DNA from 2 places in the Herbiconiux sp. FW305-C-125 genome. Region 2 is predicted to be linked to the other one. Evidence: riboswitches for the same ligand, from Rfam matches in the RefSeq annotation. Region 2 holds a riboswitch; the other holds the start of a gene.
The links. A riboswitch is a leader RNA that binds a small molecule or an ion and turns the genes downstream of it on or off. The one in region 2 is predicted to bind glycine.

Region 1 (3,401 bases), on a different contig from region 2:
GCTGGTGCGAGCCGTCGGCATCCATCTCGACCACGAAGTCGTAGTCGCGGGCCAGCGCCCAGCGGAACCCCGCGGCGTACGCGGCACCCAGCCCGTTCTTCTCGGTGCGGTGGAGCACGTGGATGCGCGCGTCGTCGGCTGCCAGATCGTCGGCCAGCTGGCCGGTGCCGTCGGGGGAGTTGTCATCGACGATCAGCACCTCGACACCGGTCTCGGCGGCGAGGACTCGCGCCGTGACACTGGCGATGGAGCCGATTTCGTTGTAAGTCGGTATCACCACGACAGTTTTCGCCATAGTTTCCTCAATCGATCAGGTGCTGCCGGACCGGCGGCGCTGGAAAGCGTATCGATGCTTTCTGTTCATTTTCCCCAGCTACGCTCAGCATTCTCTTGGAAGATACGAAAAGTTCCACTCTCTTAGTTCACATGTAAGAACGGTTTTCTCGCTATGACAAGTGCGCCCGTAACGAAGTCGCGCCTTCGCATTCTCGCTGTGGAATTCGTGCGGTTCGGCCTCGTGGGCGGCGTCGGTTTCGTCGTGGACGTGGGGGTCTTCAACCTCCTGCGCACCACCGTCATGGATCCGTCCCACATGCACGAGGGCCCGGTCATCGCGAAACTCATCTCCACCGCCCTCGCCATCCTCGTGAACTGGCTCGGCAACCGGTACTGGACGTTCAAAGAGCGCCGCCGCGCCGACATGCTCCGCGAGAGCATCGAGTTCTTCGCGGTGAGCATCGCGGGAATGGGCATCGGCCTGGCGTGCCTGTGGTTCTCGCACTACGTGCTGCACTTCACGTCGCTGCTCGCCGACAACATCTCCGGCAACGTGATCGGCCTGGCGCTCGGTGCGGTGTTCCGCTTCGTGCTCTACCGGATGTGGGTATTCGGCGAGCACCGGGTGCGGGTTCCGGATGCCCGGGTCGAGGCCGCGGGGAAGACCACCTCGATCTCGTGAACTGAGTCTGGTAGGTTCGGCAGCAATCAACTGGCACCAACAAATTCAACAAGCCTTCGAACAGCAGCGGGAGAGTCCGCCCGAGAGCCGTCGGGTCGGCGCCGTAGGAGCAATTCCTCTCCGGGAAACTCTCAGGCCCCAGCACCGCTGCCGTTGGGCGACTCTGGAGAGCGAGTTCCGGCGGGGCACTGCCGCCGGCGTTCCACCGACGGGGCAAGCGGCGATCGCCGTGGAATCTCTCAGGTCAGGTACAGAGCGGAGAGGGACACCCAGCGGCGCGACCACGCGCCGACCTCGAATGGAGTCCCGTGACGCTCAGCATCTTCGATCTCTTCTCGGTGGGCATCGGCCCGTCGAGCTCCCACACCGTCGGGCCCATGCGTGCTGCGGCATATTTCGTCGAGGGTCTTCTCGACGGCGGCCGCCTCGAGGCGGTGGAGGCCGTGCGAGTCGACCTCTACGGCTCGCTCGCGGCCACCGGGCCCGGGCACGGCACACCCACCGCGGTGCTGCTCGGGCTCGAAGGGCTGCGACCCGAGACCGTGACGCCGGCCGAGGTGGATGCGCGGCGCGCCGCCATTGCGGCCGACGGCGTCACCCGGCTGGCCGGGCGGCTGCCGATCGCGCTGACCGAGCGCGACGTGGTCATGCATCCGCTCACCGTGCTGCCGCGACACACGAACGGTGTGCGGTTCACCGCGTTCGGGGCGGACGGGGCCGTGCTGGCCGAGGAGACGTACTACTCGGTCGGCGGCGGGTTCGTGGAACGGGAGGGCGATGAGGGCGCGGCCGCACGGGGAGGCGGTGGTGCGGCAATCACGGCGCCCTTCCCGTTCCGCACGGCCGCCGAGCTGCTCGAGCACTGCCGGGTTCGGGGGGTCGGCTTCGCTGACGTCATGCTGGCTAACGAGGTCGCGCTGGCCGGCGGCGGCGGGGAGGGGGCGGCGGCGGAGGTGACGACGCGGCTGCTGGGCATCCGGGACGTGATGGACGAGTGCGTCGCGACGAGCCTCGCGCGCTCCGGGGTGCTGCCGGGAGGGCTCCAGGTGCGCCGGCGTGCGCCCGAGTGGCGGGAACGGCTGCGGGCGGCCGACCCGAACGGTGCGCCCGAGTTCTGGCAGGAGTGGGTGAACCTCGTGGCCCTCGCGGTGAACGAGGAGAACGCGTCGGGTGGCCGCGTGGTGACGGCCCCCACCAACGGTGCAGCGGGCATCGTGCCGGCTGTGCTGCACTACGCCCGCACGTACCTGCCGGAGAACGGGCTCGACGACGACGACGTCTGCGTGCGGTTCCTGCTCGCCGCCGCGGCGGTGGGTGTGCTCTACAAGGAACAGGCGTCGATCTCGGGCGCGGAGGTCGGGTGCCAGGGCGAGGTGGGCTCGGCGTCGTCCATGGCGGCGGCGGGACTCGCCGAAGTGATGGGCGGCACCCCGGAGCAGGTCGAGAACGCGGCCGAGATCGCGATGGAGCACAACCTCGGTCTCACCTGCGACCCGATCGGCGGGCTGGTGCAGATCCCCTGCATCGAGCGCAACGCCATCGCCGCCTCGAAGGCGATCAACGCCGCCAAGATGGCGCTCTGGGGCGACGGCAGTCATCACGTCAGCCTCGACCAGGTGATCACCACCATGCGCGAGACCGGCCGCGACATGAGCGACAAGTACAAGGAGACCGCGCTCGGCGGCCTCGCGGTCAACGTCGTCGAGTGCTGAGCCCGGGGCGCGCGGCTACTGTGGAGGAGTGAGCGCGGGCGGAACGACGGGCGGTGCCGGCGGTATGAGCGACCCCGGCCCGGGCCCCCGTGCACGCTGGCGGTCGGTGGCGCAGGCGTCGATGGCGCCGGTGCGGTCGTTCCAGGCATCCGCTCGCACGCCCCTGCTCCAGGTGCTCAAGACCGCGGCGGCCGCCATCATCGCCTGGGTGGCGTGCTCGTTCATCGCCACCGACGAGCCGCCGATCTTCGGGGCGATCGCGGCGATCCTCGTGGTGCAGCCGAGCGTGAATCAGTCCTTCAGCCGCGCGGTGGAACGCTCGATCGGCGTGATCGTGGGCGTGGTGGTCGCCTACACGGTCGGGCTGATTTTCGGGGCGCCGAGCTGGCTGATCCTCGCGGCCATCGTCATCTCCCTATTGGTGGGATGGGCGCTTCGCTTTCCGCAGTCCTCCACCGTGCAGGTGCCCATCACGGCCATCCTGGTGCTCTCGGTCGGCGCGCAGACGCCCGGCTACGCGGTCGAGCGCATCATCGAGACCGTCGTCGGCGCGGTGATCGGCGTGTTCGTGAACTGGCTGATCGTTCCGCCGCTCGCCGTGCAGCCGGCGCACGACGCCATCGCCGGCCTGGGTCGCGAGGTGGCCGCCATCATGGACAAGCTCGCCGAGGTGCTGACCGCCCCGAGCGACGAGAAATCCCGCACGCTGCTGCTGGTCGAGGCCCGGCTGC
Region 2 (3,401 bases):
GCACCCAGCGGATCGCTGTTGACGAGTTCGGGAGCGTCTTCGACGGCGGTGTTCTTCTCCACCACGGTGCCGTCGACCGGCGCGAAGAGCTCGCCCACCGACTTGGTCGATTCGATCTCGCCCACGACCGTGCCTCCGGCCACGGCGGTGCCGGCGGCGGGCAGGTCGAGGTAGACGATGTCGCCCAGCTGCGCCGCGGCGTACGCGGTGATGCCGACGGTGGCGATGCTTCCCTCCACGAGCACCCATTCGTGCTCGGCGGTGTAGCGGAGTGCGTTCTGGTCAGTCATGTCTGTCAATCCTTCTTCCGGCGGTAGAACGGGAGGGTCGTGGTGCGGTACGCCAGACGCGTGCCGCGGATGTCGACGCTGAGCTCGGTGCCCGGCTCGGCGAGGGCGGGGTCGACATAGGCCATGGCGATCGGCTGCCCGAGCGTCGGCGAGAGCGCCCCGCTCGTGACCACCCCGATCGACTCGGTGGATTCGGCGTCGGCGTAGACCGGGTAGTCGGCGCGGGCGGCGCGCCGGCCGTCGGCGGTGAGACCGACCAGCACCGGAGCATCCGCCGCCGGCCCCTGCTCGACGGCGGCGCGCCCCACGAACTCGGCTTTGGCGAGGGCGGGCACGCGGCCAAGGCCGGCCTGGGCCGGCAGAGTCTCGAGCGAGAGCTCGTGGCCGTAGAGCGGCATGCCGGCTTCGAGGCGCAGGGTGTCGCGACTGGCGAGACCCGCGGGCACGAGCCCGGCGTCGGCGCCGGCCTCGGCCACCGCCTGCCAGAGCGCTTCGGCGAACCGCGGATGCACGTAGAGCTCGAACCCGTCCTCGCCCGTGTAGCCCGTGCGTGCCACGAGCACGCGCTCGCCCTGGAACTCGCCCTCGATGGCTCGGTAGTAGCGCAGGCCGTCAAGGCCCGGGGCGGAGAACCCGCCCGTCTGCTCCAGGATCGACCGGGCGGCCGGCCCCTGTACGGCGATCAGTGCCGTCTCGTCGCTGACGTCGCGCAGCTGCGCGTCGAATCCGTCGATCCGCTCGGCCAGCGCCGCCGCGACGGGATCGTGGTTCGACGCGTTGGCGACCACGAGGTAGTCGCTCTCGCCCGTGCGGTAGACCACGACGTCGTCGATGATGCCGCCGGCCGGAGCCAGCAGGAGCGAGTACTTCGCCTGCCCGATCTCGATGGCGGAGAGCAGGCCGGCCAGCGCGTGGTCGAGGAAGGCACCCGCGTCTGTTCCGGACACCTGGAACTCGGCCATGTGGGAGAGATCGAACAGGCCGGCCGCCTGGCGCACCGCGTGATGCTCGGCGAGGTCGCTCGAATAGCGCACCGGCATCTGCCAGCCGGCGAAGTCGGTGAAGGTGGCGCCGGCCGCGACGTGCACGGCGTGCAGCGGTGAATAGCGGGTAGGGGAATCCGTCGATGGGGGCATGAGTTCTCCGGGTAGGCGATTGCTCTGAGAACTCCCCCTCTGTCATCGTGCCTGAGAGTTTCACGTCGCGGGACGACGCTTTCACCGTGGGCGAGCCGCTGGCAATGCTGCGGACTGCTTTCCAGAGTGGCCAGTTCGAGGCGGTACGAGGACCTGAGAGATTATCGGGGAGGATTGCTCCTTCGGTGCCGTTCCACGAAGGGTTCGGCTCTCCCGCGTCGGACTAATGACCGGCGGTATTCAGTTGGATGGTGCTACGCCACCGAGCATAGCGCGCCCGGGTGTCGCGCGGCTCACTCCGCGCCGGTTCCGCCCTGGTTCCGGCGCAGCACGAGCACCACGATCGCGGCGATGACACCGAGCCCGGCCAGCGCGATCAGCACGACGACCGGCCAGGGCAGCGCGGGGGCGGGTTCGTTCGGGGCATCCGTCGCCGGGGCGCTCTCCGCAGCCGCCGTCGCGAGTGGTGCGGGTGCGGCGGTCGCGGTCGCGGCGGGTGACCCCGCCGTCGCCGGCGGAGTGGCGGTGGCCGTCGGGCCGCCGTCGGGCTCCCCCGACCAGGCCTCGCCGCAGACGGGCGGGTCGGTCAGTCCGTCGTGCGCGCCGTCCTGCGAGGCGGGTTCGTAGTCGAAGTCGTACTGGCCGGAGGTGGGGTGCCCATCGGAGGAGACCACCTGCCAGAGCACGACGTAGCCCCCTGCGAGACCGAGCGCGACAGGGGCGGCGACCGAGGTGCCCTCGATCGACACGCATCCGGACTCGTAGTGCAGGCCCTCGCTGTCGACGACCTGCACCGCGAATCCGCTGGTGTCGTCGCCGATGGTGATGAGCGCGTCCGAGAAGGTGAGCGAGACGGTGCCCGGGTCGGTGGTGACCGAGTCGCCCGCGGCGGGTGAGGACGACTCGAGCGCGTCGTGCGCCTGGGCGGCGGCGGGACCGGCCAGCAGCAGAGCGCCGATCCCGATCGCTGCGGCACCGAGGGCGACGAGTCGGAGAACGGATCGCGGTCGGCTGCTCGAGATGCTCACCCGACAACGATACGGGGTCGGTGCTCGGGTCAGCTGCGGCGCAGACGGTACTGGTTCACGACCGGGCAGTCGAAGGGATCGGGCGCAGCCTTGCCCACCCGGTTCATGTACGCCACGACAGCGGCGTGCGCCTCGAGCAGCGACGTCTGGGTGTAGGGGATCTTGTGGGTGGCGCAGTACTCCTGCACGATGGGCCGCGCCTTCAGGAGGTTCGGGCGGGCCATGTTCGGGAAGAGGTGGTGCTCGACCTGGAGGTTGAGCCCGCCCATGAACACGGTCATGCCCCAGCCGCCCGCGATGTTGCGGGAGGAGAGCACCTGCTTGCTGAGGAAGTCGATGCGGGAGCCCGCCGGGAACACGGTCATGCCGACGTGGTTCGGGGCGAACGACGCCCCCATGTAGAGGCCGAACACGGCCAGCTGCACACCGATGAAGGCGAAGGCCATGCCGAGCGGCAGGAAATAGAAGATGACGGCGAGGTAGGCGATCAGGCGGATGCCGATGAACCACAGCTCGAGCCGACGGCCCTCCACCGGGCGGCGGCTCAACAAAGTCCTGAACGAGTGGTAGTGCAGGTTGAAGCCCTCGAGGAGCAGCAGCGGATAGAGGAGGAAGCCCTGCCTGCGGGTCAGCCACGCCATCGGGCCGCGGCGGGTGGCCGCATCCTCTTCGAGGAAGGACACGACGTCGATGTCGATGTCCGGGTCTTTGCCGACGACGTTGGGGTTGCCGTGATGGCGCGTGTGCTTCGACATCCACCAGGTGTAGCTCATGCCCACGAACGCGGTGGCGAGGGTGCGGCCGGCGCGGTCGTTGGCGGGCCCGGACTCGAACACCTGGCGGTGACTTGCCTCGTGCGCGAGGAACGCGAACTGCGTGAAGATGATGCCGAGGCCGCCGGCGATGAGCAGCTGGTACCAGGATTCACCGAGCAGCACGAACCCGGT

Region 1: it holds a riboswitch for glycine, as region 2 does, so the genes downstream of both, AC3WLB_RS11835 (L-serine ammonia-lyase) here and gcvT (glycine cleavage system aminomethyltransferase GcvT) in region 2, are expected to answer to the same signal.

What each region holds. Positions count from the first base shown of each region.
Region 1 covers NZ_JBYSYO010000003.1:322,263-325,663, reverse strand. Annotated here, with positions in the region: gene AC3WLB_RS11845 (polyprenol monophosphomannose synthase) at 1-277, opposite strand, end outside; gene AC3WLB_RS11840 (GtrA family protein) at 494-958, shown strand; glycine riboswitch at 1,016-1,115, shown strand; gene AC3WLB_RS11835 (L-serine ammonia-lyase) at 1,267-2,670, shown strand; gene AC3WLB_RS11830 (FUSC family protein) at 2,699-3,401, shown strand, end outside.
Region 2 covers NZ_JBYSYO010000007.1:54,760-58,160, forward strand. Annotated here, with positions in the region: gene gcvH (glycine cleavage system protein GcvH) at 1-290, opposite strand, end outside; gene gcvT (glycine cleavage system aminomethyltransferase GcvT) at 296-1,426, opposite strand; glycine riboswitch at 1,459-1,556, opposite strand; glycine riboswitch at 1,558-1,652, opposite strand; gene AC3WLB_RS16925 (copper resistance CopC family protein) at 1,720-2,454, opposite strand; gene AC3WLB_RS16930 (fatty acid desaturase) at 2,484-3,401, opposite strand, start outside.